2 regions of the Streptomyces sp. NBC_00250 genome follow, and region 1 is predicted to be linked to the other one. Evidence: predicted binding sites of a transcription regulator. Region 1 holds the regulator's gene; the other holds the start of a gene.

The links. The regulator HspR, encoded in region 1, represses chaperone genes until heat shock. The targets are predictions, from matches to a motif close to TTGAGNNNNNNNNNCTCAA.
Region 2: the regulator HspR is predicted to act here: its motif matches at 8,996-9,014, upstream of lon (endopeptidase La).

What each region holds. Positions count from the first base shown of each region.
Region 1 is NZ_CP108088.1:4,935,928-4,950,497, forward strand. It holds gene dnaK (molecular chaperone DnaK) at 1-1,747, shown strand, start outside; gene grpE (nucleotide exchange factor GrpE) at 1,747-2,391, shown strand; gene dnaJ (molecular chaperone DnaJ) at 2,464-3,648, shown strand; gene OG259_RS22425 (heat shock protein transcriptional repressor HspR) at 3,653-4,099, shown strand; gene OG259_RS22430 (hypothetical protein) at 4,178-4,651, opposite strand; gene OG259_RS22435 (helix-turn-helix transcriptional regulator) at 4,696-5,700, opposite strand; gene OG259_RS22440 (hypothetical protein) at 5,808-6,071, shown strand; gene OG259_RS22445 (hypothetical protein) at 6,068-6,388, shown strand; gene OG259_RS22450 (pyridoxamine 5'-phosphate oxidase family protein) at 6,537-6,941, opposite strand; gene clpB (ATP-dependent chaperone ClpB) at 7,064-9,658, shown strand; gene OG259_RS22460 (hypothetical protein) at 9,757-10,176, opposite strand; gene OG259_RS22465 (YbjN domain-containing protein) at 10,326-10,862, shown strand; gene OG259_RS22470 (pyridoxal phosphate-dependent aminotransferase) at 10,965-12,143, opposite strand; gene OG259_RS22475 (hypothetical protein) at 12,325-12,546, shown strand; gene OG259_RS22480 (hypothetical protein) at 12,599-12,835, shown strand; gene OG259_RS22485 (DUF2617 family protein) at 13,134-13,652, shown strand; gene OG259_RS22490 (spermidine synthase) at 13,728-14,570, shown strand, end outside.
Region 2 is NZ_CP108088.1:3,180,133-3,194,702, reverse strand. It holds gene OG259_RS14120 (multifunctional oxoglutarate decarboxylase/oxoglutarate dehydrogenase thiamine pyrophosphate-binding subunit/dihydrolipoyllysine-residue succinyltransferase subunit) at 1-38, opposite strand, end outside; gene OG259_RS14115 (HAMP domain-containing sensor histidine kinase) at 308-1,378, opposite strand; gene OG259_RS14110 (response regulator transcription factor) at 1,429-2,166, opposite strand; gene OG259_RS14105 (spermidine synthase) at 2,238-2,909, opposite strand; gene OG259_RS14100 (hypothetical protein) at 3,085-3,684, opposite strand; gene OG259_RS14095 (hypothetical protein) at 3,753-5,072, opposite strand; gene OG259_RS14090 (ABC transporter ATP-binding protein) at 5,069-5,866, opposite strand; gene OG259_RS14085 (zf-HC2 domain-containing protein) at 5,863-6,816, opposite strand; gene OG259_RS14080 (RNA polymerase sigma factor) at 6,813-7,448, opposite strand; gene OG259_RS14075 (hypothetical protein) at 7,578-8,222, opposite strand; gene OG259_RS14070 (GNAT family N-acetyltransferase) at 8,267-8,905, opposite strand; gene lon (endopeptidase La) at 9,037-11,460, shown strand; gene OG259_RS14060 (DUF4240 domain-containing protein) at 11,591-12,202, shown strand; gene OG259_RS14055 (lytic polysaccharide monooxygenase auxiliary activity family 9 protein) at 12,250-13,134, opposite strand; gene OG259_RS14050 (lysozyme) at 13,323-14,153, opposite strand.

The DNA.
Region 1 (14,570 bases):
CGCCAGGACCACGCCGTCCGTCGTCGCCTTCGCGAAGAACGGCGAGGTGCTCGTCGGCGAGGTGGCCAAGCGTCAGGCCGTCACCAACGTCGACAGGACCATCCGGTCGGTCAAGCGCCACATGGGCACCGACTGGAAGATCGAGATCGACGGCAAGAACTTCAACCCGCAGCAGATGAGCGCCTTCATCCTGCAGAAGCTGAAGCGCGACGCCGAGGCCTACCTGGGCGAGAAGGTCGTCGACGCGGTCATCACCGTCCCGGCGTACTTCAACGACTCCGAGCGTCAGGCGACCAAGGAGGCCGGTGAGATCGCGGGCCTCAACGTCCTGCGCATCGTCAACGAGCCGACCGCCGCCGCCCTGGCGTACGGCCTCGACAAGGACGACCAGACGATCCTCGTCTTCGACCTCGGTGGCGGCACCTTCGACGTGTCCCTCCTGGAGATCGGCGACGGCGTCGTCGAGGTGAAGGCCACCAACGGTGACAACCACCTCGGTGGTGACGACTGGGACCAGCGCGTCGTCGACTACCTGGTGACGCAGTTCCAGAACGGCCACGGTGTGGACCTGGCCAAGGACAAGATGGCTCTCCAGCGTCTCCGCGAGGCCGCGGAGAAGGCGAAGATCGAGCTCTCGTCCTCGACCGAGACCTCCATCAACCTGCCGTACATCACGGCCTCCGCCGAGGGCCCGCTGCACCTGGACGAGAAGCTCACGCGCGCTCAGTTCCAGCAGCTGACCTCGGACCTGCTCGACCGCTGCAAGGTGCCGTTCCACAACGTCATCAAGGACGCGGGCATCAACCTCTCCGAGATCGACCACGTCGTTCTCGTCGGTGGTTCGACCCGTATGCCGGCCGTCGCCGAGCTCGTCAAGGAGCTGACCGGCGGTCAGGACGCCAACAAGGGCGTCAACCCGGACGAGGTCGTCGCCATCGGCGCCGCGCTCCAGGCCGGTGTCCTCAAGGGTGAGGTCAAGGACGTCCTGCTCCTCGACGTGACCCCGCTGTCGCTTGGTATCGAGACCAAGGGCGGCATCATGACCAAGCTCATCGAGCGCAACACCACGATCCCGACCAAGCGGTCCGAGATCTTCACGACGGCCGAGGACAACCAGCCGTCCGTGCAGATCCAGGTCTACCAGGGCGAGCGCGAGATCGCGGCGTACAACAAGAAGCTCGGCATGTTCGAGCTGACCGGTCTGCCGCCGGCCCCGCGTGGTGTCCCGCAGATCGAGGTCGCCTTCGACATCGACGCCAACGGCATCATGCACGTGACCGCGAAGGACCTCGGCACGGGCAAGGAGCAGAAGATGACCGTCACCGGTGGCTCCTCGCTGCCGAAGGACGAGGTCGACCGGATGCGCCAGGAGGCCGAGCAGTACGCGGACGAGGACCACCGTCGCCGCGAGGCCGCCGAGTCCCGCAACCAGGGCGAGCAGCTCGTCTACCAGACGGAGAAGTTCCTCAAGGACAACGAGGACAAGGTCCCCGGTGACGTCAAGGCCGAGGTCGAGGCCGCGATCGTCGAGCTGAAGGACAAGCTCAAGGGCGAGGACACCGCGGAGATCCGCACCGCCACCGAGAAGGTCGCGGCCGTCTCCCAGAAGCTCGGCCAGGCGCTGTACGCCGACGCCCAGGGCGCGCAGGCCGCGGGCGGCGACGCCGGCCAGCAGCCGCAGGCCGACGACGACGTCGTCGACGCCGAGATCGTCGACGAGGACAAGCCGAAGGGTGGCGCTGTCTGATGTCGGAGGAGACCCCGGGCTTCGAGGAGAAGCCCGACGTCCCCGCCGACGGCACGCCCGAGGAGACCGAGGCCGCTGCCTCCGCCGACAAGGCGGAGGGGGCGGCCCCGGCCGGGGACGCTACGGACGTAGCCCTGCTGGCGCAGCTGGACCAGGCACGCAAGGCGCTCGAAGAGCGCACGGCGGACCTCCAGCGGCTCCAGGCCGAGTACCAGAACTACCGCCGCCGCGTGGAGCGGGACCGGGTCACGGTCAAGGAGATCGCCGTCGCGAGCCTCCTGACCGAGCTCCTTCCCGTGCTCGACGACATCGGCCGGGCCCGGGACCACGGCGAGCTCGTGGGCGGGTTCAAGTCGGTTGCCGAATCGACGGAGACCATCGTCGCCAAGATGGGTCTGCAGCAGTTCGGCAAGGAGGGCGAGCCCTTCGACCCGACGATCCACGAGGCCCTGATGCACTCGTACGCGCCGGACGTCACCGAGACGACGTGCGTGGCGATCCTGCAGCCGGGGTACCGGATCGGCGAGCGGACCATCCGGCCCGCCCGTGTGGCCGTCGCCGAGCCCCAGCCGGGCGCGGCCCCGGCCAAGGACGACGCGAAGTCGTCCACTGACGAGGAGAGCGGTGCCCCCGAAGAGGGGTAGCGCGACTCACCCCGGAGCGGTGACGCGCTCCGGGGTGACAGACCCCGGAGCAGTCCGGAAGGAGGGACGTCGATGAGCACGAAGGACTTCGTCGAGAAGGACTACTACAAGGTTCTCGGCGTCCCCAAGGACGCCACCGAGGCCGAGATCAAGAAGGCGTACCGGAAGCTCGCCCGCGAGAACCACCCGGACGCCAACAAGAACGACGCCAAGGCCGAGGAGCGCTTCAAGGAGATCTCCGAGGCCAACGACATCCTCGGCGACCCCAAGAAGCGCAAGGAGTACGACGAGGCCCGCGCCCTCTTCGGGAACGGCGGCTTCCGGTCGCCCGGCGGCCCCGGCGGCGGCTCGTTCAACTTCGACCTGGGCGACCTCTTCGGAGGCTCCCAGGGCGGCCCCGGCGGCTTCGGCGGCGGTGGCGGTAGTGGCGGCATCGGGGACGTCTTCGGCGGCCTGTTCAACCGCGGCGCCGGTGCGGGCACCCGCACCCAGCCGCGGCGCGGCCAGGACATCGAGTCCGAGGTGACGCTCAGCTTCACCGAGGCCATCGAGGGCGCGACCGTACCGCTGCGGATGTCCAGCCAGCAGCCGTGCACGGCGTGTTCGGGCACCGGCGACAAGAACGGCACCCCCCGGGTGTGCCCGACCTGCGTCGGCACCGGACAGGTCTCGCGCGGCAGCGGCGGCGGCTTCTCGCTCACCGACCCCTGCGTGGACTGCAAGGGCCGCGGTCTCATCGCCGAGAACCCCTGCGAGGTCTGCAAGGGCAGCGGCCGGGCCAAGTCCTCCCGCACCATGCAGGTCCGCATCCCGGCGGGTGTGAGCGACAACCAGAAGATCCGTCTCCGGGGCAAGGGAGCGCCGGGGGAGCGCGGCGGGCAGAACGGCGATCTGTACGTCGTGGTGCACGTCGACACCCACCCGGTCTTCGGCCGCAAGGACGACAACCTCACCGTCACCGTGCCGGTCTCCTTCACGGAGGCGGCGCTCGGTGGCGAGATCAAGGTGCCGACCCTCGGCGGCCCCGCGGTCACCCTCAAGCTGCCCGCGGGCACTCCGAACGGCCGGACCATGCGCGCCCGGGGCAAGGGCGCGGTCCGCAAGGACGGCACGCGCGGCGACCTTCTCGTGACGGTCGAGGTCGCGGTGCCGAAGGAGCTGGACGACAAGGCACGTGACGCCCTGGAGACCTATCGCGAGGCGACCGCCTCCGAGGATCCGCGGGCGGAGCTGTTCCAGGCCGCGAAGGGAGCGTGACCCGGTGGACGGGCGCCGACGCAATCCGTACGAACTGACCGACGAGTCGCCGGTGTACGTCATCTCGGTGGCGGCCCAGCTCTCCGGTCTGCACCCGCAGACCCTCCGTCAGTACGACCGTCTCGGTCTGGTCTCCCCGGACCGTACGGCCGGCCGTGGCCGACGCTACTCGGCCCGTGACATCGAGCTGCTCCGTCAGGTGCAGCAGCTGTCGCAGGACGAGGGCATCAACCTGGCCGGAATCAAGCGGATCATCGAACTGGAGAACCAGGTCGCGGCGTTGCAGAGCCGGATCGCGGAGCTGTCGGCGGCCGTCGACGGCGCGGCGGCGGCGATGCGGCAGCGCGAGGCCCAGGTGCACGCCTCCTACCGGCGCGATCTGGTGCCGTACCAGGACGTGCAGCAGGCGAGCGCGCTGGTGGTCTGGCGCCCGAAGCGCACCGGCGAGTAGTTCTCGCACGCTGAAGCCCCCTCCGTGGAAGCCCCCTTCGCTTCCGAGGAGGGGGCTTCACGCGTGTACGGGGTCGGTCTACGGGATGAGTTCGGCCACGATGTCGCCGAGGGTCTCCCACCAGGGCGCGGCGCCCGTGCCGAACGCGGCGGCGAGGGCGGTGCCGACGGCGCGGTCGAGCGGGGTGGGTTCGGCGGCGGGGTGCCAGTCGGCGTCGACCGTGCCGTCCCCAGGGGACTCAAGGGTGCCGAGCGCCTTCCCGTTCCGGGTGAGCCGGCTGTCCATGTGCGAGGAGGGGACGAGCCGGTAGCGGATGCCGTCGACGCGGACGTCCACCCGGTAGGAGCGGCGCAGCAGCCGCGCGCGGGCCGGCTTGATGACGGCGGGTTCCCCGGCCACCGTCAGCGCCAGCAGCGCGGGCTTGCGGGTGCCTATCGGCGTGTGGGTGTCGGGGCGGGTCCCGGGGGCCCGTACGAGCTCCACGGTGGGCAGCCCGTACCCGGAGACCCGGAGGGTCCCGGCGGGCCCGTCGAGGTCGATCTGTACGTACACGGTGGTCAGTTGTCCCGTTCGACGCTGGTCAGGTGTCTCGGTGGTCAGTTGTCTCCCTCGAGGATGCCCGACTGCGCGATCAGATAGCCGAGCTGGGCCCGGCTGCCGCTGCCGAGGGCGGCGGCGAGTTTGGCGATGTGGGCGCGGCAGGTGCGCACGTTCATGCCGAGGCGGCGGGCGATGGCCTCGTCGACATGGCCCTCGACGAGGAGCTTGGCGATGGAGCGCTGGACGCCGCCTATGCCGTCCACGGACGGGCTGTAGGGGATCTCGTCCTCCCAGGGCACTCCGTGCAGCCAGAACTGGTCGAAGACGCCGACGAGGTACTGGACGAGGCCCTCGTGGCGGAGTTCGAGGGCGACCTGGCGGTCGCTGCGCGCGGGCACGAAGGCGACCTTGCGGTCGACGATGATCAGTCGGTCGACGATCTCTTCGAGGGTGCGCAGGTCCAGCCCGTAGGGGGCGACGCGTTCGACGTAGGCGAGCGTGGCGGGATGGTGCCGTGCCGTGTGCTGGTAGAGCGTCCGCATCCGGACGCCGCGGTCGAGCAGCGGTTCCATGCGGCGCAGGGCGGCTTCGAGGGTCTCGGGGCGGCGGCCGCTGCCGGGCTGGATGGTGAGGAGTTCCTCGGTGCACTCGTTGATGGCGCGGTCCAGCGCGGCGTTGATGACGCTGAGTCCTTCGAGGACCGTGATCGCCTGGGCGCCGGAAGGGTCCTGCGTGTGGATGGCCATGAACGGCTCGAAAGCGTCCGCGAGGGCTATCGCGTGCTGCCGGCGGGCCTGTATCTCCTGCTCGATGGGGTGCACGAGCTGGTTGAGGGCGATCGAGGGCGGCACGGGACGCAGCCACTGGCTGTCGTCCGGGTCCGGGTGCAGGAGGGACAGTTCCCTCAGGCAGGGGGCGGCTTCGGCGTCGGCGCGGGCTATTCGGCCGGTGCGGAGAGCGCTTGCATAGAGCTCCTTGCCCGCGTCGCATAGTTCACCGTGACTGTGCTTATGACCGGACTCGTCGCATTCTCGCCTCATTTGCACCCCCCTCAGGGTCATGAATTACAGGAACATGATGCCCGGCTTGGCTGGTGGAAAGGGTCGTGAGTGAGCCATCGTCTTACTCGCGGGGGGGAGGTAGTGATCAAAAGAGGTGGAGATCGGCCATGACCAGGATGGTTCGTGCACTTAGCGCCATAGCCGTTGCGGCGGCTGCTCTCGGCGCACTCGCCGTCGGCGAGCCCTCGTGGGAGAGCACCCCGGCGCATTCCGTGGCGGGGCCGGGCGAGCCCTCGTGGGAGATCGCTCCGGCGCACGACGTGGTGGCGGCACCCGATGAGCCCTCGTGGGAGATCGCTCCCAGGGACGTCGTCGTCGCCGCTCCTTCCGAGCCTTCCTGGGAAATCGCTCCCAAGGGCGCGGGCGCGTGACCGTGCCGCCGGACGACCCCAGGTTCCGCCGGGAGATGGCTTCGGCCTACCGGTCCGGGTGGCACTTCGTCGACCTCGCCACGGCAATCCCCCACCGTGGTGACGCGCTGAAGATCACCCTCTTCGGAGAGCCGATCGTGGTGGCACGGGAGCAGGACGAGGACGTCCGCGCCTACCGCTGCCTCCGCCGTCCCCGCGGCGCCCCACAGCCCATCCGCTGTGCCATCCGGTACGGCATGATCTTCGTCAATCTCGACCAGCGGGACCACCAGCTGATCGAGCCCGAGACCATCACCGCCACCCCCCGCAGTGCCTGAGCGATTCCCCCGTCGTTGTAGATCGCTCAAGCACTTCCCCCACACAGCGGCGCCATCGCGGACCTGAAACGCGATGGCGCCGTTGTGCTGCCCGGATTCTCCCGTACGGGGATCATCCGGGCCTTCCCGTACGGGAGGGGTACGCGCCTCAGGCGCGGCCCATCGCCCGCGTCAGGGTGATCTCGATGACGACCCGGTCCGGGTTCTCGGCCGGCGTGCGCCCGTAGCGCTCCGCGTAGCGCGTCACCGCGTCCGCGACGACCTCCGCCTCCGTACGGATGCGTGCGACGCCCTCCAGGGTGGCCCAGCGCCCCTTGTCGACCTGGCAGACCGCGACCCGCGCGCCGTCCGCGCCCGCCGCCAGGACGTTGGCGACCTTCCGGCTGTGCTTGTTGGTGATGACCCGGGCGTATCCGCCCTCGGGGTCGTAGGTGACGCCCACCGCCACGACGTGCGGGGTGCCGTCCGGGCGCGGGGTGGTCAGGGTGCACATGTGGTACTCGCGCCAGAAGCTGAGGTACGAGTCGGAGGGGTTCCTCGGGTCGGTCGCCATGCACGGAAACTACCCGGGGCGGAGCTCCCTCCGAAACCTTGAGCGGGACCGACTCAACTTTGTGTACCCTGGAGGAGTCATAAAGGGAGAGGACCCGCGAAACCCCAGGAGGAACACCGCACGTGGACGCCGAACTGACCAACCGGAGCCGGGACGCGATCAACGCGGCCAGCAGCCGCGCCGTGTCCGAGGGGCACGCCGACCTGACCCCCGCCCATCTTCTGCTCGCCCTGCTCACCGGTCAGGACAACGAGAACATCACCGACCTGCTCGCCGCCGTCGAGGCCGACCAGGCGGTCGTCCGGGCCGGCGCGGAGCGGCTGCTCGCCGCTCTGCCGAGCGTCACCGGGTCCACGGTCGCGCCCCCGCAGCCCAGTCGAGAGTTCCTCGCGGTCATCGCCGACGCCGACCGGCAGGCCAAGGAGCTCGGCGACGACTACCTGTCCACCGAGCACCTCCTCGTCGCGATCGCGGCCAAGGGCGGCCAGGCCGGTGAGATCCTCGACCGGCAGGGCGCGAGCGCACCGAAGCTGCTCGACGCCTTCGAGAAGAGCAGGGGAGGACGCCGGGTGACCACACCCGACCCGGAGGGGCAGTACAAGGCGCTGGAGAAGTTCGGTACGGACTTCACGGCCGCCGCGCGCGAGGGCAAGCTGGACCCGGTCATCGGCCGCGACCACGAGATCCGCCGCGTCGTGCAGGTGCTGTCCCGCCGCACCAAGAACAACCCGGTCCTCATCGGTGAGCCCGGCGTCGGCAAGACCGCCGTCGTCGAGGGCCTCGCCCAGCGGATCGTGAAGGGCGACGTACCCGAGTCGCTGAAGAACAAGCGACTGGTCTCGCTCGACCTCGGCGCGATGGTCGCCGGAGCCAAGTACCGCGGTGAGTTCGAGGAGCGGCTCAAGACCGTCCTCTCCGAGATCAAGGCCAGCGACGGCCAGATCATCACCTTCATCGACGAGCTGCACACGGTCGTCGGCGCGGGCGCCGGCGGCGACTCCGCCATGGACGCGGGCAACATGCTCAAGCCCATGCTGGCCCGCGGCGAGCTGCGGATGGTCGGCGCGACCACCCTCGACGAGTATCGCGAGCGGATCGAGAAGGACCCCGCTCTGGAGCGTCGCTTCCAGCAGGTCCTGGTCGCCGAGCCCACGGTCGAGGACACCATCGCGATCCTCCGCGGCCTCAAGGGCCGGTACGAGGCCCACCACAAGGTGCAGATCAACGACTCCGCGCTGGTGGCCGCCGCGACCCTCTCCGACCGGTACATCACCTCCCGCTTCCTCCCCGACAAGGCCATCGACCTCGTCGACGAGGCCGCCTCCCGGCTCCGCATGGAGATCGACTCCTCGCCCGTCGAGATCGACGAGCTCCAGCGCTCCGTGGACCGGCTCCGCATGGAGGAGCTGGCCCTGAAGAACGAGACGGACCCGGCGAGCAGGCAGCGCCTGGAGAAGCTGCGGCGCGACCTCGCCGACCGCGAGGAGGAGCTGCGCGGCCTCACCGCCCGCTGGGAGAAGGAGAAGCAGTCCCTCAACCGGGTCGGCGAGCTCAAGGAGCGCCTCGACGAGACCCGCGGCCGCGCCGAGCGCGCCCAGCGCGACGGCGACTTCGACACCGCCTCCAAGCTGCTCTACGGCGAGATCCCGGCCCTGGAGCGGGAGCTGGAGGAGGCGAGCGAGGCCGAGGCCCAGCAGGAGTCCAGCAAGGACACCATGGTCAAGGAGGAGGTCGGCCCCGACGACATCGCGGACGTCGTCGGCGCCTGGACCGGCATCCCCGCCGGCCGCCTCCTGGAGGGCGAGACGCAGAAGCTGCTCCGTATGGAGGACGAGCTCGGCCGACGGCTGATCGGCCAGTCCGAGGCCGTCCAGGCCGTCTCCGACGCCGTGCGCCGCACCCGCGCGGGCATCGCCGACCCCGACCGCCCCACCGGTTCCTTCCTCTTCCTCGGCCCCACGGGCGTCGGCAAGACGGAGCTGGCGAAGGCGCTCGCGGACTTCCTCTTCGACGACGAGCGGGCCATGATCCGCATCGACATGTCGGAGTACGGCGAGAAGCACAGCGTCGCCCGGCTGGTCGGCGCGCCTCCCGGCTACGTCGGCTACGAGGAGGGCGGCCAGCTCACGGAGGCGGTCCGCCGCCGTCCGTACAGCGTGGTCCTGCTCGACGAGGTGGAGAAGGCGCACCCGGAGGTCTTCGACGTCCTGCTCCAGGTCCTGGACGACGGACGGCTGACCGACGGGCAGGGGCGGACGGTGGACTTCCGCAACACCATCCTGATCCTCACGTCGAACCTGGGCAGCCAGTACCTCGTCGACCCCCTGACCTCCGCGGACGTGAAGAAGCAGCAGGTCCTGGACGTCGTCAGGGCCAGTTTCAAGCCGGAGTTCCTCAACCGGCTCGACGACCTGGTGGTCTTCTCCGCCCTCGACCGGGCCGAGCTGGGCCGGATCGCCCGGCTCCAGATCGACCGGCTCGCCAAGCGGCTCGCCGAGCGCCGGCTCACCCTGGACGTCACCCCGGAGGCCCTGGAGTGGCTCGCCGAGGAGGGCAACGACCCGGCGTACGGCGCCCGGCCGCTGCGCCGCCTCATCCAGACGGCGATCGGCGACCGGCTCGCCAAGGAGATCCTCGCGGGAGAGGTCCAGGACGGCGACACGGTCCGCGTGGACCGCTTCGAGGACGGTCTGATCGTGGGCCCGGCCGCGGGCTAGAGGCACGCCAGGGCCTGTCCGGGGATCAGAGGCGGGCAGGCCCCAGGTGGTGTCTTGCGGATCAGGCCGGGCTCGCGGCGTGATCGACAAGACACCCCCTAGGTGGTGTAGGCCTTCACGCGTACGAGGGCGGTGACCCCGTCCTCGTACGTGACCGACACGTCGGCGTACACCCCCTCGTCGTACGGCACGCTCACACAGAGGTCCTGCTCGCAGGTGAGCGCCGGCTCGCCGGCCGGATAGGTCGCGGAGAGCCAGCTCTCGACCTCGGCGCGTTCCATCCGGAAATCGGCCGTGACGAATGTGTCCTGGAAATGGGCCTCGGTGCATCGGGCGTCCTCGGCGCTCTCCGGAAGGCTTCCGTGCGCGAAGGTCATGACCGCCGCGCAGTCGGCCGGCTGCGGTTTTCCGATGTCGTCCCAGGCGGTCGCGAACCAGTAGAGCAGGGCCAGCGGCCCGCCGCAGACGACCGTCACACCGACGGTCGCCCAGATCCAGGTCCGGAGCCGCGGTTTCACCGGCTTCCTTTTCGCGCTGTCAAAGGCTGTGTTTTCCCCCATGCGCACCAGATCTTGTCAGCCCGCAGCGGATCGCGGGAGGTGGGGCTTGCCACGGACCGCCCGGGATGGGGGAGGATGGCGAGCATCCGTACGAAGGGAAATACACGGTGAGCATCGACCCGTCCTCGATTCCGAATTTCGGGGGCCAGCCCCAGCCTCAGGCCGCAGGACCGGCGGGCCCCGTCGTCCCCGACCAGGACCTCGTCAAGCAGCTTCTCGAGCAGATGGAGCTGAAGTACGTCGTCGACGACGAGGGTGACCTCGCGGCGCCGTGGGAGGAATTCCGCACGTACTTCATGTTCCGCGGCGAAGGCGAGCAGCAGGTCTTCTCGGTGCGGACGTTCTACGACCGCCCGCACTCCGCCGACGACCGCGCCAAGGTTCTCGACGCGATCGACGACTGGAACCGCCGCACCCTGTGGCCCAAGGTCTACACGCACCTGCACGAGGAGGAGGACGGCTCCGCCACCCTCCGCCTCATCGGTGAGGCCCAGATGCTGATCGGCACCGGCGTCGCCCTGGAGCACTTCGTGTCCTCCACGGTCAGCTGGGTCCGCGCCTCCATCGAGTTCGACAAGTGGGTCGTGGAGCAGTTCGGCCTGGAGTCCCCCGAGGAGAAGGCCGAGGGCGACGAGGAGGCCTGAGCCTTCCCGCACCCGACGCGGTACCCGACCCGGTACCCGAACTCGGAAGAGCCCGGTTTCCCCTGTGGGAAGCCGGGCTCTCGCCGTGTGCGCGGGGGAAGGTCAGGCCAGGCGCTTGAGGCGGGAGACGGCCTCCTCCAGGACCTCGGTCTTCTTGCAGAAGGCGAAGCGGACGAAGGGGGCGCCGGCCTCGCGGTCGTCGTAGAAGACGGCGTTGGGGATGGCGACGACACCGGCGCGCTCCGGCAGCGAGCGGCAGAAGGCGAAGCCGTCCGTGGCGCCGAGGGAGCGGATGTCGGTGGTGACGAAGTAGGTGCCCGCCGGGCGGTAGACCTCGAAGCCCGCCTCCGCGAGGCCGTCGCTCAGCAGGTCCCGCTTGGCCGCGAGCTCCGCGCGGAGGGTGTCGAAGTACGTGGCGGGGAGGCGGAGCGCCTCGGCGATCGCGTGCTGGAACGGGCCCGACGACACGTACGTGAGGAACTGCTTGGCCGAGCGGACCGCGGAGGTCAGCTCGGGGCTCGCGGTGATCCAGCCGACCTTCCAGCCGGTGAACGAGAACGTCTTGCCGGCCGAGCCGATGGTGACCGTGCGCTCCCGCATCCCGGGCAGGCTCGCGATCGGCAGGTGCTCGGCATCGTCGAAGACCAGGTGCTCGTACACCTCGTCGGTGACGACGAGCAGGTCCCGCTCGATCGCCAGTTCGGCGACGGCGGTCAGCTCGGCCCGGGTGAGGACGGTGCCGGTCGGGTTGTGCGGGGTGTTGAGGAGGATCAGCCGGGTCCGGTCGGTGACGGCGGCCCGCAGCTCGTCCAGGTCGAGGACGTAGGCGCCCTCGTGGGGGCGGAGGGTGACGGGGACCCTGGTCCCGCCGGCCATCGCGACACAGGCGGCGTACGAGTCGTAGTACGGCTCCAGGGCGATCACCTCGTCGCCCGGTTCGACCAGCGCGAGCAGCGCCGCCGCGATCGCCTCGGTGGCGCCCGCGGTGACGAGCACCTCCGCGTCCGGGTCGTACGTGAGGCCGTACCGCTCCCGCTGGTGGTCGGCGATCGCCGACCGCAGCTCGGGGACGCCGGGGCCGGGCGGGTACTGATTGCCCCGGCCGTCCCGCAGCGCGCGGACCGCGGCCTCCCGGATCTCCTCGGGGCCGTCGGTGTCGGGGAAGCCCTGGCCCAGGTTGATCGACCCGGTCCTGGCGGCGAGCGCGGACATCTCGGCGAAGATCGTCGTTCCGAACTCGGCGAGGCGGCGGTTGAGCAGCGGTCGTGTCATGACGGCCATCCTGGAGCGAAGCTCTGGAGTTCCTCAAGTGCGCTTTGGCGAGTGGCCGGAACGGGGATCGCCCTGGCATGAGCATCACATTCTTCCTCTTCGGGATCGTGATCGTGATCGCGATCGGGGTGGCCGTCCTCGTGTCGGGGCTGAGGGACTCCCCGCGCCGCTCGGGCGGTGGTGACAGCTGGTGGACGGGCTCGACGGGATCGACCTCCTCGTCGTCCGCCTCCTCCTGCTCGTCGTCCTCGTCGTCCTCGTCGTCCTCGGATTCCTTCTCCTGTTCCAGCTCCTCGTGTTCGAGCTCGTCCTGCTCCTCGTCGAGTTGCTCCAGCTCCTCCTCGTGCAGCTGAGGCTCCGGAACCGAGGAACCTCCGGAGCCAAGCTCTGGAGTTGCTCAAGTCGGCTTTGACGGGATGCCGCGAAGGGCATCTCCCTCGCACAAGAGAACGGGGGTAGTACTGATGGAAATCTTCTTCGGCCTCATGGGGATCCTGGTCGTCGTGGCGGTGTTCTCCGCCGTCAAGGGCAGCCTCGGTGGTGGCACGCGGCGGTCGCGGCGGCGCGGCGGGCGTTCGACCGGCAGCGGGGGCAGCGTCACCTGGGCGGACGGCGGCGGCGGGAGCAGCTGTGGCGGGGGCTCCAGCTCCTGCGGCGGGTCCTCCAGCTGCGGTGGCGGCGGCTGCGGCGGCGGCAGCTGAGCGGACGCCGATGCGGGAGGTGCCCACGTCCCCTTGGCACGTGACGTGGGCAATCGGCGCCGACTTGTCGATCGATTCTGATTGAACAATTGAACTGTTGGGTCCCCGAAGGGGTTGGAAAACACAGCAAGTTGGGTAAAAACGCTGCGAGTCGCCCGGCGTCCGTGGTTCTCTCGCTCCTGACAGAGACAGCCCTCGGACCGTGTGTGGACCCGAGCCGGCGATTCCCCACTCCCGTTGAACCCTTCTCCGGGGCGCCCCCGGCCCACCCGTCAAACCGTGTTTGCGGAGCCGACCCATGCTCACCACCCTGAAAACCTCCTACACCGACACCCGCGCGGCCGATCTGGCCTGGGCCCTCGGACGCGAGCCACTGCCCGCCCTAGCCGTGCTCGACCTCGAACTCTCCGGCGCCAGACTCCAGTTGAGGCTGCTCGGCGCTTCCCACCAGGTGCTCCTGGAAGAGGAGGGCCGCAGTTGCTCGGAGACCGTCGCCTGTATGCCGGGCAGCAGCACCCCGCTCCCGCTCGGCGTCTCCAAGCGCGTCGGCGAATGGGAGTACGAATTCGCCGCCCGCGTCGAGACGCTCTCGCACGGCTCCTTCGCGGGCCGGGCGCAGGAGTTGCTCGCACTCGTCGCCGACCACCCCAACGGACTCGCGGGGACCTTCCCCGGCTCACCGCACGCCTTCACGGCGATGCTGGCGCAGCGCCACGAGGGGCAGGTGCGCTGGCGCACCTGGCACGCCTACCCGCAGGAAGGGCAGTTGGTGGTGACCAGGACCTGTATCGGCGCACGTATGCCTGCAACGCTCTGATACGCCCTCCCGGAGCCTCAGATGCACTCGTGTGGGTGACAAGGGGCGCCCGAGTCGTGACGTAGCGTTACGGTCATGATCGAGCCGACCGTGACCATGCCACCCAAGAGGGTGCGGCGGGCGCCCGCGTTGCGGCCCGAGCCGCCGCGCGAGACGGTGCGGTTCCCGGTCCTCGCGGTGGTCTTCGTCTGCGCAGCCTGCGGTCTGGTCTACGAACTCGAACTGGTCGCGCTCGCCTCCTACTTGATCGGCGACTCGGTCACCCAGGCCTCCGTCGTGCTCTCCGTGATGGTCTTCGCCATGGGCGTGGGCTCGCTCCTCGCCAAGCGGCTGCGCTGCCGCGCCGCCGTCGGCTTCGGCCTGGTCGAGGCCGGGCTCGCGCTGGTCGGCGGCTGCTCGGCGATGGTGCTCTACGCGGCCTTCGCCTGGCTCGGTGAATCGCGGTACGTGCTCGTGGCGTTCTCCCTCGCCATCGGGGTGCTCATCGGCGCGGAGATCCCCCTCCTGATGTCGCTGATACAGCGGGCCGGGGGACAGCCGGAGGCCCCGGGGCGGGCCGACCGCTCCGGGCGCTCCGGGCGTTCCGGACGGAAGGCCTCGCTCGGGGAGCAGGACGACGCCGCCGGGACGGTCGCCGACCTCTTCGCCGCCGACTACGTCGGGGCGCTGGTCGGCGGCCTCGCCTTCCCGTTCCTCCTGCTGCCCTGGCTCGGCCAGCTCACCGGCGCCCTCGTCACCGGCGCGGTCAACGTGGTGGCGGGCGGCGGCCTCGTCCTGTGGGTGTTCCGCCGGGACCTGACGACCCGCTCCCGGGCCCTGCTCGTGGCCGTGAACGTGTCGGTGCTCGCCGTCCTCGCCACGGCGACCGTGCTCGTCGACGACTTCGAACAGGCCGCGCGCCGGGCGGTGTACGGGGAG
Region 2 (14,570 bases), 1.8 Mb from region 1:
GTCGGGGAGCTCGGGGTACTGGGGGACTGAGACGACACGGCGGCAACCGCCCTCTTCCGCTTCACAAGGTGATGGACAGCGGAAATAAAGGCTACGCCTGTCCGGCCGAGAGGTGCAGGCAGGGAGCGCCAACGTCGCGCAAGTCACACTTGACGGGGTGTTTCGGTGCCGTGAATGGCGGGAAACAAGCGGGGTTCCGCAGGTGTGAGGGTACGGAAAAGCGCGAGCACGACCTCCTTCGGCCGCACCCCTGATCACGTCCCGCTCATGTACACGCAGAACGAGCTCTTCCGGTTCGAACCCTACGTCAATCTCTCGGCGGAAGGCTGCCCGGAAGAGTGACTCTGATCCGGCAGCCGCGTGATGATTCGGCCACCCCGATCCCGCCGCCGTGCAGATCCACCGCCCAGCGGGCGATCGCGAGCCCGAGGCCCGTACCGCCGTCGCTGCCCGGGCCCTGCCGGAGCGGCGCGGCGCCCCGGTTGAAGCGCTCGAAGACCTTGTGCCGCTCCGACTCCGGGATGCCGGGACCCTCGTCCTCGACCTCCAGCTCCAGGGAGTCCGGGTACGGGCCGCGCCGGGCCCTCACCGTGACGCGGCCGTGCGGCGGCGAGTGCTTCACCGCGTTGTCGATCAGGTTCGCCATCACCTGGTGCAGCCGCTCCGCGTCCGCGTGCGCCACCAGCTCGGGCGGCGACACGTCCAGGTGCAGATGGACGTCGGTGCGGTTGTGCAGGCCCGAGGTGGACGAGAGGCCGCGCTGCGAGGCGGCCAGGTTCGCTTCCCGCAGAACTCCGGACAGATACGGCCAGACCTCGAAACGGCTCGCCCGCAGCGCCACGACACCGTTGTCAAGACGTGACAGATCCAGCAGCGTCTCCACCAGCCGGCCCAGCCGCTCCGTCTGCTTCAGCGCCGACCGCATCGTCTCCGGATCCGCCTCGGACACCCCGTCCACGACGTTCTCCAGTACGGCCCTGAGCGCGGCGATCGGGGTCCGCAGCTCGTGCGACACATTGGCCACCAGCTCCTTGCGGTGCCGGTCCACCGCCTCCAGATCGTCCGCCATGCGGTTGATCGTCGAGGCCAGGTCGCCCAGCTCGTCGCGCCGGTCCGCGCCCCGCACCCGCCGGGTGAAGTCCCCGCGCGAGATCGTCCCGGCCACCGTGGTCATCTCGTCCAGCGGCGCCGTCAGGGACTGCGCCACGAACTGGGTGATCAGCAGGGTCGCGATCATCGCGAAGATCGTGATGTACCGGAACTCCGTGGACGTGCGGATGGCCACCAGGGCGAGACCCGAGGTCAGCAGGACCGCCCCGACGACCAGCGCACCCAGCTTGGTCTTGATCGAGATCACGATCCGGCGCCGCCGGTGCACCTCGCCGCCCGGCCCCCGCAGCTCCCGCGGCCCCCTGGGCCCCAGCCGGCTCACAGCGCCGGGGTCTCCAGCGCGTAACCGACGCCGTGGACCGTACGGATCCGCTCGGCCCCGATCTTCCGGCGGAGCGCCTTGATGTGGCTGTCCACGGTCCGGGTGCCCGAGGCGTCCGCCCAGTCCCACACCTCGGCCAGGAGCTGCTCGCGGGAGAGCACCGCCCGGGGCGTGCTCGCCAGGCAGACCAGCAGGTCGAACTCGGTCGGGGTCAGGTGCACGTCCTCGGAGCGCACCCGGACCCGGCGCTGCGCGTGGTCGATCTCCAGCTCGCCCAGGCGCAGGATGCCGCTGCGCGGGGTGACCGCCGCCAGCGCGGCCCGCTCCACCCGGCGCAGCAGCACGTGCACCCGGGCGGCCAGCTCCCGCATCGAGAACGGCTTGGTCATGTAGTCGTCCGCGCCCACGCCCAGGCCGACCAGCATGTCGGTCTCGTCGTCGCGGGCGGTCAGCATGAGGACCGGGACGGGGCGCTGGGCCTGGACCCGGCGGCACACCTCCAGGCCGTCGAAACCGGGCAGCATCACGTCGAGGACCATCAGGTCCGGCTGCCATGCCTCGGCCGCGTCCACGGCCGCGGGGCCGTCGGTCGCCGTCTGGACGAGAAAGCCCTCGGCGCGCAGCCGCGCGGAGATCGCTTCGACGATCGTCGCGTCGTCCTCGACCACGAGCACCCGGCGCTGGGCACCCGGAGTGGCCGCCGCACCGTGGTGAGTGGTGTGTGTCTGCTCCATTGCCCCGCCTCGCGTCGCCGATGTCGGCTCAGCAGCCTAGAGGTACCGGTGGCGTCCCGGCTATCCAGGACTTATTCAGGACGGACCCCGAGGTGGACCACGTCGGGGACGCCCCGGGCAACGGGGATCTCTTCCGTCCGTACCCCGCTGAATCCGGCATTCCGCAACGACTCTTCGAAATCGGCAGAGGGTCGGGCGGACCAAACGGCGAGCACTCCGCCCGGGTTCAGCCGGGCCGCACAGGCCGCCAAACCCTCGGCCGCGTACAGGGATTCGTTGTCCTCGGTGACCGTCCAGTCGGGCCCGTTGTCGATGTCCAGACAGAGGGCGTCGTAGGTGTCGGGGGAGGTCCGGAGATAGGCCACCAGGTCCGTGTGCAGGATCACTGTCCGGGAATCGGCCAGCGCGGCCCCGGAGACCGAGGCGAGCGGTCCCTGCCGGTGCCATTCGATGATGGCCTCCTCCCGCTCGACGACCGCGATCCGGCCCCAGCGGGGGTCGGCGGCGGCGTGGGCGAGGGAGAAACCGACACCGAGTCCGCCGACGAGGACGGACGCGCCGGAGCGGGACCGCTCGGGGAGCGCGGCCTGCGCCGCGTCGATCAGTCGCCGCTCCGAGCGCCCGTCGGAGGTGTCCATCAGGAAGGTCCCGTTGGCGATGATCTCGAAGTGCTCGTCGCGGCGGCGCAGCACGACCTCTCCGTACGGTCCTTCGCGGCGGTCGAGGGTGACGGTTCCTGACATGGTCGGTCTCTCCGCTCTCGGCTCGGCAGTCGGGCCCCGGCCATCCTTACCGGGCGACGGCGACGGGGACAAACACCTTATGGGGGAGGGGGGATGGGATCCGGACACGGCAGAAACGATTCGGACAGGAGAGGTGACGGCGCGGGTCACGGGACCGGCACCCCCGCGCGGCTCCTCAGGACTCGCCGGACACCCGGCGCACGCCCCGCCACGCGTACAGGCCCGTGCCCGCCACGAAGGCGCCGACCGCCATCGTCCACGCGCCGCCCTGCGGGCCCGGCTGCATCACCCAGGCCCACCACTGCGCCGCACCGCCCGGCCGGGACGGGGCCGCGAGATAGACCGTGCCCACGAAGAAGGCCGGCGGCAGCCAGCTCAGCCGGGCGCCGACGACAGCTGCGGCGGCCGCCGTCATCCCCATGAGCCCCAGCGTGTTGCGGACGACGGCGAGCACGCCGAACTCGTCCGCGTGGCCGGGTACCGCCAGGGCGAACAGCAGGGTGGCGAGGGCGGCCGGGACGAGCAGATGGGCGAGACGGCGGGGCCACCACGCGCGTACCGCCGTACGGTCCAGCTCGTCGCTCGGCGTGTGCAGGCTGGTGCCGACGGCGGCGGCCGCGAGGAGCGGGCCGAGGACGACCACCGGCAGTCGGGCCGTGTGGTCGAAGCGGGGCAGCGATTCCAGCCACCGGGCCGCCCAGGCGCCGGCCGCCGCCGTGGCGACGAGGGCGGCCAGCGCGCCGGGCAGGGCGCGGGAGCGCAGATAGAGCCTCATCGGGTGGGGGCGGCCGAGACGCACGGGATCGATACGGGAGAGCCTCGTCGGACCGGTGCGGGAGAGCCTCACGGGACCGGCACCTCGTCCGGGTGGCAGGTGTTCGCCGCCAGATAGCGGGTCAGGTAGGCGCGTTGCTCCGCCGGGGACTTGGCGTCGAGCCGGTCGATGTACGGCTTCGCGGCGGTCGTATCGGGGCCGTAGCCCTCGGGCGTCGGCGCCAGCCACTCGGTGACGGCGAGGTTGACGAGGCTCGCCCGCTCCGCGTTCGGACCGGCGAGGTCACCCTGCCGGCACGTGTCCGAGAACAGCCACAACACGGCCGAGTTCAGATACAGATCGGGGTGCGGGAGCCGGCCGCGCACCGCGTCCTGCCCGACGGAGGGCAGCGCGACGTCACCGGGGTGGGCGGGCCCGAACGGACCGCCGACCCACCGGACCGGGGCGCCGGGCACCCCCTTGAGCCGCGCGTTCAGCGGGGCGAGCGCCGCCGACACCTCCGGCAGCAGCCCCTCGTCCACGGCCGTCAGACACACCTGCGGGGTGCCGTCGTCGCAGACCTGCCGGGCCAACGCCGGGTCGTGGCGCCACGGCCCCCCGTCCCGCGGCAGACCCGCGATCAGCCCGGCTGCGGCGACCGCGACGGCCGCCGGCACCAGGGTGAGCGGCCACAGCCGGGCCCCGCGCAGCCCGTACGCGAGGAGCGCGGTGAGCGCGAGCCCCGCCGTCCAGGCCATCGACACCGGACCGAACCACCACACCGGCCGGTCCCAGAAGAACTGGTGCTCGCCGGCGGGGCTGAGCCAGCGGAGGGTGCCTTCCTGGTACGAGCCCATCCCCAGCACCACGTACCCGACGATGCCGAGCAGCGGGGCCGTGAGCCGCCAGCGGACCGTACGCCCGACGACATGGCCCACCGCGCCGAGGGCGGCGACGGCCACCGTGTCGGCGGCGACGAGTTCGAGGTAGGGGCGGCCGGCGGTGACGTACGGCCAGGTCGAGAGGAGACAGACGGCGTCGGCCAGCAGCACCCCGGCGGCGGGCCAGAGCGCGGAGGGGGCCACCGCGACGAGCAGGCGGCGCAGGGGCGGTCGGGGGGCGGACTCCCAGAGGTCCGTCGTTCCACGCCGCCGGTCCCGGCCGCCCTGCCAGCAGCCGGCCGCGAGCGCGAGCGGTCCGGCGAGCAGCCCGGCGGCCACGTGCAGCATGTTCGTGGCATCGGCCCAATGGACCTGCCAGCCGGGAGCCTTGCCGTACATCGTGACCAGGAGGGTGAGGGCGACGGCGGCGCCGGTCCAGGGACCCAGTCCGCGCCGCAGCTCGATGGCGAGGGGCTTGCGCGCGGGAGCGGCCCGTCCGGCACGGGGAGGGGTGAGGGTGCTGGTCACCGGAGCGCCTCCTTCGCGTCGCCCGCGGGCGCCCGGTGGGCGCGCAGGGCGGCCGTGTAGCCCCGCTCCACCGCGTGCGTGGTGGAGTCGTTCCCTTCGGTGGACTCGCCGCCGAGCGCGGTGAGTTCGGCCGTGGTGCCCTGGAAGGCGAGTCGGCCCGCCTCGATGAGGGTGACCTCGGTGCAGGCCGCGGCCACGTCCTCCACCAGGTGGGTGGAGACCACCACCGTCGCCTCCGTGCCCAACTCCCGCAGCAGCGACCGGAAGTCGACCCGCTGTTCCGGATCGAGGCCGGCCGTCGGCTCGTCGAGCAGCAGCAACTCCGGCTCGTTCACGATGGCCTGGGCGATCCCGGCACGCCGGACCATGCCGCCCGACAGGGTCTTCATCTTCGCGTCGATCCGGTCGCCGAGCCCGACCCGCCGCACCGCGCGCTCCACCGCCGCCGGAACCCGGTCGGCCGGCACCTCCTTGAGCCAGGCGACGTACGCGACGAACTCCCGCACGGTGAAGGCCGGGTAGTAGCCGAACTCCTGCGGCAGATAGCCGAGCCGACGCCGGATGTCGGTGCGTTCGCGGGGGCTGGTGGCGTCCCCGCCGAGCAGCTCCACCCGGCCGGAGGAGGCCGCGGCGACGGTCGCGAGGACCCGGATGAGGGAGGTCTTCCCGGCCCCGTTCGGGCCGAGCAGGCCGTGGACGCCGGGGCCGAGGGACAGATCGAGCCGGTCGAGGGCGACGGTACGGCGGTGGCGGACGGTCAGTCCGCTCACCGCGACGGCGTGGGTGGGGTTCACCGGGGCTCCAGGTGGTCGAAGGAACGGCGCCGCAGCGCGAGGAGGGCCGCGCAGGCCAGCGCGGCGGCCGCCCACGCCCCTTGCGCGGTGGGGCCGGAGAAGTACGGGGCGAGGGCGGCGGCTCCGGAAGCGGGCCCCGTGCCCGCGCCCGGCTGCCCGAGCAGGGGGCCGGTGACGGCGAGCAGCCACCCGCCGCCGAGCGTCGCCGCCGCCGCCCGGCAGCCGACGAACGAACCGAGCGCGAGCGTGGCCAGGGTCAGTGCCAGGCCGGGGAGCAGCCAGGCGGCGGCCCCCGGGAACCCGGCCACCGGTGGCAGCAGCGCCCCGCCCGCGGTGAGCAGCGGCACGCACACGGCGAGGACGGCCGCGGTACGGGTGAGCAGCAGCCGCAGTCCGCCGGACGGCGTGGCGGCGGTGATCTCGTACAGGGGGTCGGCGTGGCGTCCGTACGAGACGGCGACCCCGGCGAGCGGAAGGACGGGCGCCAGGGCGAGCAGCAGGCTCCGCGCCCCCTGGAACCCGGCCCCGTAGGCGAGCCCGAAGGCCCCGCCGACGACGAGGGCCACGGCCACCACCCAGGAACCGCGCAGCGCGGGCCCGACGGCCCACCAGACCCGCGCCCACCGCCCGAGGGGGTTGCCGACGGGGGAGACGGGGCCGGCGGACTCCGCGGGGGCGGGCCGGTGTCCGAGAGAGGTCAGGAGCTCGGCGCGCACGGCCGCGAGGACGGGCCCCGCCGCACCGGCCCGTACGGCCGCCGAGACGCGGCCCGCGCAGTTCGCGCAGGACTCGACGTGCTTCTCCAGCGACCAGGCGTCGGTCTCGGCGGCGGACCCGTCGGCGTACCGGAGCGCGAGGGCGTCGGAGACGTGCCAGGGGGACCCGGTGGTCCCAGGGGTCTCGGCGGCCCCGGGGGTGCCAGGGGCTCCGGGGCGTCGGGTTGCCGTCATGCGGTGCCTCCCAAGGCGTGCGGGCCCCCGGGGTGTGCCGCCCCGAGCGCGGCGCGCAGCTCGCGGCGGGCGCGCAGGGCGCGGGTCTTGACGGTGCCCTCGGGTATGCCGAGGAGCCGGGCGGTCTCGCGGGTCGTCAGGCCGTCGACGACGGTCGCCCGCAGGACCTCGGCGAGTTCGGGCGATATCCGGTCGAGGGCGGCGCCCACCTCCCCGTACTCCAGGCCCGCGAGCACCCGCTCCTCGGCGGAGGGCGCGGCGGCGGGCGGCTCCGTGGACGCGGCGGCGCGTTCGGCCGCCCGTTCCACGACCCGTTCCGCGCGGGCCCGGGCCCGCTGGGCGTCCACCAGGCGCCGGGCGGCGATCACCCAGAGCCAGCCGCCGGCCTCGCCCCGGCCCCGGTGGCCGCCGGCGGAGCGCCAGACCGTGACGAAGGTGTCCTGGAGGACCTCCCGTACGGTCTCCTCGTCCGGGCAGCGCCGGGCGAGGCGGGCGTGCAGCCAGCCGGCGTGCCGGTCGTACAGCGCGGCGAGTGCCTCGGAGTCTCCCCGGGCGACCGCGCGCAGCAGCGCCGCGTCGTCGTCCTCGTCGCCCCCGGAGGGGCCTCCCCCTGCGGGGCGCAACAGTCTCACGCCTTCTCTATCGCGCGCGTGCCCCGGTTCGGTTCTCGGGTCTCGCTTCCGGCTCTCCGGTTCTCGCCGCCGGCTGCTCGGTACGTGGTTCTCGCTTGCGGGTCCGGTTCTCGCGTCGCGCCGCCCGGCTCACGGGTGCGTCGGCGGGCCGCCCTCCGGGAGGGCGGCGAAGACCCGCCGGAGGGCGGGCGGGCGCTCGCCGTCGCCCGCGACGACGATGCGGCCGCGGTACGTCACCTGGTACTGGAAGCCGTCGGCGATCGGGCTGTCCGTCGGGTGCTCCGGGACCCGGGCGAACGCGGGGTCCTCCAGGGCGGCCCTGAGCTCGGCGACCTCGGCGGGGGTCTGCCGCCCGGTGCGGGGCGGCTCGGTGCCGGAGCGGCTGGTCCAGGAGCCGTCGTAGTGGACGACGAGCTGGTTGCGCACACCGGCGAGGCCGCCGCTGACGACGACCTCGACGAGCACCTCGCCCGGCTGGGGGTCGGCCGCCGGAGTGGTGCCGGGGGGTGTCGCGGTCGCGGTGCCGGGGCTCGTAGGGGTGCCCGGGTCCGTCGTGGCGCTCGGATCCGTCGTGGTGCCGGGGGTCGTCGTGACGCTCGGATCCGTCGTGGTGCCGGGGGTCGTCGTGGCGCTCGGCACGGCCGGTCCGCTCACCCCCGACGGCGTCGTGCCGGGCGGGGGCGGCGCCGCCTCCCCGCACGCGCTCGCACCGCCGACCAGGACCCCGGCCAGAAGCAGCGCCCCGCACCATGTTCCCCGTACGCCTCGCACCATGGACCGAGCATGCCGGGTACGGGGCGTCCCGCGCAGCCGGACGGTCAGGTTCCGTCCCGCACGATTCCGGTGAGCGGGCCCCGGTAGCGCCAGTCCAGCGAGTCGTACAGCGCGAGTCCGTCCGTGGTCGCGGCGAGCACCCCGGTCTCCGCGCCCGCCTGGGCGGCGGCCGCCTCCAGGGTGCGCATGACGTTCGCGCCGAGGCCGCGCCGCCGGTGCTCGGGGGCCGTCTCGATCTGGTCGGCGACGGCGGTGGAGCCGGTCGGGGCGATCTGGCCGCGCGCGGCGAGGGCGCCGTCGGGGGCGACGATCCGGACCCGGATGACGCCGTCCCGGACCTCGGTGGTCCGCGCGTACCCCTCCGGCGGTGCGGGCCGGGCGCCGGGGTCGAGCGGCTTGACCATCATGAAGCCCGGGTCGTCGGGGACCGTCCATCCGTCGGTGATCCACGCGCCCGCGTCCTCGGGGCCCGCCATGATCTTGAGCCAGCTGTACGGGGCGGTGAGCCGGGCGCAGAGAGCGCGGACCGAGGCCTCGTCGGGGGTCGGAAGGACGTGCCGCACGACGTGCCGGGGCAGTCCCACGTCGATCCGGTAGCCCCAGGTCTCGGTGACGGCGGCGGGGGTCCCCCGGGAGACGGTCCAGCCCGACACCCACGCTGACGTAATGGCTGCTATATCCATGGAGGTATTACATCTGCTGGACGGGGCTTCGGGGGAGAGTGATCGCTCAGAGCGAACGAGCGTCCGGGAACATTCATGGGCTCACATGCATTGAGTCGGCATAGCTCAACTTGACTGCCGAAGGGGAGATCATGGCTTCTGACTCCAAGCCGTCCGTGCCGCTCACTCTGCCTGTGCTGCCGCTCGACGACGAGGTCGTGCTGCCCGGAATGGTGGTGCCGCTCGACCTGTCCGACAACGACGTACGGGCCGCCGTCGAGGCCGCCCAGGCCGCCGCGCGACCCGGAGCGGGCAAGCCGCGGGTGCTGCTCGTGCCCCGCGTCGACGGGACCTACGCCGCGACCGGCGTCCTGGGCACCGTCGAGCAGGTCGGACGACTCTCCGACGGCGACCCCGGCGCCCTCATCCGCGGCATCGGCCGCGTGCGCATCGGTGCCGGTACGACCGGGCCCGGCGCGGCCCTGTGGGTCGAGGGCAGCACCGTCGAGGAGACCCTGCCCGACCCGCTGCCCGGCCAGGTCAGCGACCTGGTCAAGGAGTACAAGGCGCTCGCCACCAGCTGGCTCAAGAAGCGCGGTGCCTGGCAGGTCGTGGACCGGGTCCAGCAGATCGACGGCGTCGGCGCCCTCGCCGACAACTCCGGCTACTCGCCCTTCCTCACCGTCGAGCAGAAGGTCGCGATCCTGGAGACCGCCGACCCGGTCGCCCGCCTCAAGCTCGCCACCGCCCAGCTCCGCGAGCACCTCGCCGAGCAGGACGTCGCAGAGACCATCGCCAAGGACGTCCAGGAGGGCGTCGACAAGCAGCAGCGCGAGTTCCTGCTCCGCCGCCAGCTCGAAGCCGTCCGCAAGGAGCTCCGCGACCTCAACGGCGAGTCCGCCAAGGACGCAGCCGACGAGTCCGACGACTACCGCGCCCGCGTGGAGGCCGCCGACCTGCCGGAGAAGGTCCGAGAGGCCGCCCTCAAGGAGGTCGAGAAGCTGGAGCGGTCCAGTGACCAGTCCCCCGAGGGCTCCTGGATCCGCACCTGGCTGGACACCGTCCTCGAACTCCCGTGGAACGAGCGGACGGAGGACCGGTACGACATCCGCGGCGCCCGCGCCGTCCTCGACGCCGAGCACGCGGGCCTGGACGACGTGAAGGAGCGGATCACCGAATACCTGGCCGTGCGCAAGCGGCGCTCCGAGCGCGGCCTCGGCGTGGTCGGCGGCCGCCGCGGCGGAGCCGTACTCGCCCTCGTCGGCCCGCCCGGCGTCGGCAAGACCTCGCTCGGCGAGTCCGTCGCGCACGCGATGGGACGCGAGTTCGTCCGGGTCGCCCTCGGCGGCGTACGGGACGAGGCGGAGATCCGCGGTCACCGCAGGACCTACGTCGGCGCCCTGCCCGGCCGGATCGTCCGCGCCATCAAGGAGGCCGGGTCCATGAACCCGGTGGTCCTGCTCGACGAGATCGACAAGGTCGGCTCCGACTTCCGCGGCGACCCCGCGGCGGCCCTCCTCGAAGTCCTCGACCCGGCGCAGAACCACACCTTCCGCGACCACTACCTGGAGGTCGAACTCGACCTCTCCGACGTCGTCTTCCTGGCCACCGCCAACGTCCTCGAAGCCATCCCGGAGGCACTGCTCGACCGCATGGAGCTGGTCAGGCTCGACGGCTACACGGAGGACGAGAAGGTCGTCATCGCCCGCGACCACCTGCTGCCCCGGCAGCTGGAGCGCGCGGGCCTGGAGCCCGGCGAGGTCGTCCTGGAGGACGCGAGCCTGCGCAAGCTGGCCGGCGAGTACACCCGCGAGGCGGGCGTACGCACCCTGGAGCGGTCCGTCTCCCGGCTGCTCCGCAAGATCGCGGCCCAGCACGAACTGGGCGACCGGGAACTGCCGTTCACGGTCGGTCCCGACGGCCTGCGCGAGCTCATCGGACGGCCGCACCACGTGCCGGAGTCGGCCCAGGACCCGGCGGAGCGCCGCACCGCCGTCCCCGGTGTCGCCACCGGGCTCGCCGTGACCGGCGCGGGCGGTGACGTCCTCTTCGTCGAGGCGTCCCTGGCCGACCCGGAGACCGGCGCCGCCGGACTGACCCTCACCGGTCAGCTCGGCGACGTGATGAAGGAATCGGCGCAGATCGCGCTCTCCTTCCTCCGCTCGCACGGCGCGGAGCTGGAACTGCCCGTCACCGGACTCAAGGACCGGGGCGTGCACATCCACTTCCCGGCGGGCGCGGTCCCCAAGGACGGCCCGAGCGCGGGCGTCACGATGACGACCGCCCTCGCCTCCCTGCTGAGCGGGCGCCTTGTCCGTACGGACGTGGCCATGACCGGCGAGGTCTCCCTCACCGGCCGGGTCCTCCCGATCGGCGGCGTGAAGCAGAAGCTCCTCGCCGCGCACCGGGCGGGCATCACCACGGTCGTGATCCCCAAGCGGAACGAGGCCGACCTGGACGACGTCCCGGCCGAGATCCTGGAGAAGCTGGAGGTCCACCCGGTGACGGACGTCCGCCAGGTCCTGGAGATCGCCCTGTCGCCGGCGGCGGTGCCGGTGGGAGTGGCGGCGGCGTAACTCCCGTACGACGGAGAGACGGAGCGGGGTGCCCTCGACGGGGCACCCCGCTCCGTCATGTCCTGCGCGTGCGCATACCCGCAGGTAATTCGTCACCCGGATGTCAGCCAGGGGTGTCATGCTCGTACGCATGAACGAAGACGCCTTCTGGGCTCTCATCGACGAGTTGAGCCGCCGCCCCGGTGACCTGGACGACCGGACGGAGTGGCTGCGCACGGAGCTGCTCCGGCGCCCGCCCGCCGAGAGCGTGGAGTTCCAGGTGCGCCTTGAGGACGCCTGCGAGGTCGCGGGCACGCGAGCGGTCTTCCGGGCGGCGAACCGGATCGAGAGCGGAGACTGCACGGACGACGGCTTCCACTACTTCACCCTCTGGCTGGTCGGGCAGGGGCGGAAGGTGTACGAGTCGGTGGTCGCCGACCCCGACGCGCTGGCCGACGTGCCGGGGATACGGGCCCTCGTCGGCCGGCACCGGGACGAGTGGGACGACGACGAGTGGCCCGAGTGGGACGGCCTCGACTTCGTGGCGCAGGAGGCGTACGACGAGCTGACCGGCCAGGAGGACGACGAGGGCGAGGAGTTCGCGGATGCCGTCGACGACCTCGCCGAGGAGCTCGCGGACGAGCTCTCGGGGGACTTCGAGGGGGAGTGGGAAGAGGGCGACGAGCCCCGGGGGTCTCGTCCGGAGGGGGTGGCGATACCCCGGCTCACCGCCCTCTTCCCGCTTGCGACGTCCGGCTCCTAGGAGTTTCCCGGTTCCCGAGGGGATCCTGGGACCTCCTTGAACAGGGCCTAGGAGGCGGACGAGTTCCGGCGGCGGCCCAGGAGCAGGCTGCCGCCCGCGAAGGCGGCGAGGGCGCCCGCGCCCGCGAGGGCCATGGGCAGCGGCGAGGTGGGGGTCTCGGCCGTCTCCGCGGAGAGGGCCGGGGCCTGCTCGTCGCCGCCGTGTCCCGCGTGGCTGACGGTGGAGAGGTCGGCGCCCGCCGCGATCTTCGCCTCGGTCGGGGCCTGGGCCTTCGTCGTGGTCGCCTGCGCGGCCGTACCGCCGAAGGTGACGTCCGAGCAGCTGTAGAAGGCCTCGGGGCTGTCGTTGCGCTGCCACACCTTGTAGACGATGTGGCGGCCGGTGCGGGCGGGGAGGTTGCCCGTGAAGTTGTAGTAGCCGTCGGTGGCCGTGCGGGTGGTGTTGTAGACGGCGACGGGGGTCGCGTCCAGGTCCGACCACTTCAGGGGCTGCGTGGGGTCGAAGCCCGGCTTGGTGATGTAGACGGTCATGGTGCCGGAGTGGGCGGCCGTGACCCGGACCTTGAAGTCGAAGGCGCCCGCGGCGACCGCCGTGGCCGGCCAGTCGGTGCGCGCCCAGTCGAGCGCCCGGTACTTCTCTCGGTTCGCCGAGCAGAGCTTGCCGTCCGGGATGAGGGCCTGGTGCTGTCCGGCGGCGTTGGCGATGTTGACCTCGTTCCAGTCGTAGAGCGGCTGGGTGCCGGAGTCGGCGACGAGGTCCTTGCACACCTGCGACTTGGGGGTCTCGGGGCCCTCCGCGTAACAGGCGGCGACGCGGCTCACGGGGTTGAAGACGGCACCGTGGGCGCTCGCGGTGGTGGGGGTGAGGCTGACGAGGGCGGCTGCGGCGGACAGGGCGGCGACGCCGGTGGCGGTACGGCGGGAGGACGGCATGCGGGGGCTCTCTCTCGTGGGGGAGGACGGAACGAGCAACGCGCGCTGAGCGCACGGAAGTTGAATCCCGGGCGATCGCCGTAGAGCTTCGCATTGGTCCATACCAATAGGCAAGGGGATGGGTCGGAAAAGCCGAAGCGGCCCCCGGGGTGCCGCACACCCGGGGGCCGCCCTGCGCTGTCGGGGCGTCAGCCGTTCGCGAGCGCCTGCACCCGCGAGAGGTCGCCGTTGAAGTGGTTGTGGTCGCCGACCGTCGGGCCGGAGGAGGTGTACTGCCACATCGTGTAGTACTGCCAGCCGGCCGGGAGTTCGCCCACCGTCGCGGCGTACCGCGCGATCCACAGCGGGTTGGTCGTGGCGAAGGCGGAGGAGTTGCCGGTGCACTGGGTCCACCAGCTGGTCGCCGTGTAGATGACGGCGTCCCGCCCGGTCCTGGCCTTGTACCGGTTCACGAAGTCGCGGATCCAGGCCACCATCCCGGCCTGGGTCTTGCCGTAGCAGGTCGCGCCGTACGGGTTCCACTCGATGTCGAGCACCCCCGGCAGGGTCCGGCCGTCCGGCGACCAGCCGCCGCCGTTGTTGACGAAGTAGTCGGCCTGGGCCGCGCCGGTCGTCGTGTCCGGGGTCGCGAAGTGGTACGTGCCCCGGATCATGCCGACGTTGTACGAGCCGGTGTACTGCTGGTTGAAGTAGGTGTTCTTGTAGTAGGTGCCCTCCGTCGCCTTGACGTAGGCCCACTTGACGCCGCTGTTCCACAGGGTGGACCAGGCGACGTTGCCCTGGTGGCTGGAGACGTCCACGCCTTCGGTCTGGACGGCCCGGGTGGAGACGCCGCCGGGGGAGGAGCCCTGTCCGTCGTGGGCGAGGACGCCCATGCCCATGCTGGCGGAGCCGCGCGCGGGCAGCTGTCGGGCGGCCGGGTCCTGGGTGGCGCCGGCGGACGCGGCGAGGGGGAGGAGGAGGGCCAGGGCCGCGAGCGCGGCACCGGCGAGGGTCGTTCCGGATCTGTGCACACGCATTGCGTGCCTCCGAAAGGATCGGTGGGGGGAGCGAGGTCGGCGGTCCTGGCGCAGGCCGAGCTGTCCTGGCACCGAAAGGGTCCTGGTGTGGACATGTCAGCAAGGCTGCCGGAGACGACGCTACGCACGTAGACCCGGCCCATGGAAGGGGGCCTGGTTACCGCCGTTGGTCTACGCCTGCGAAATACTGGAGGAGCTGCGGCGATGGCCTCGGCCGAAAGAAACTTTCAGCGACTGGAAGTGGCGCGAAAACCGTCGCCAAGTCGCCGGGGAACGCCTGAGAGGTGCTGACGTGCACACAAGCCGTACGGGAAGTGAAGGCGGGGGCGCCCAGCCCGCCGGCGCGGATCCGCACGCCCAGCCCGCCGGTGCGGAACCGCGCACCTCGCCCGCCGTCGGTGCGGAACCGGACACCTC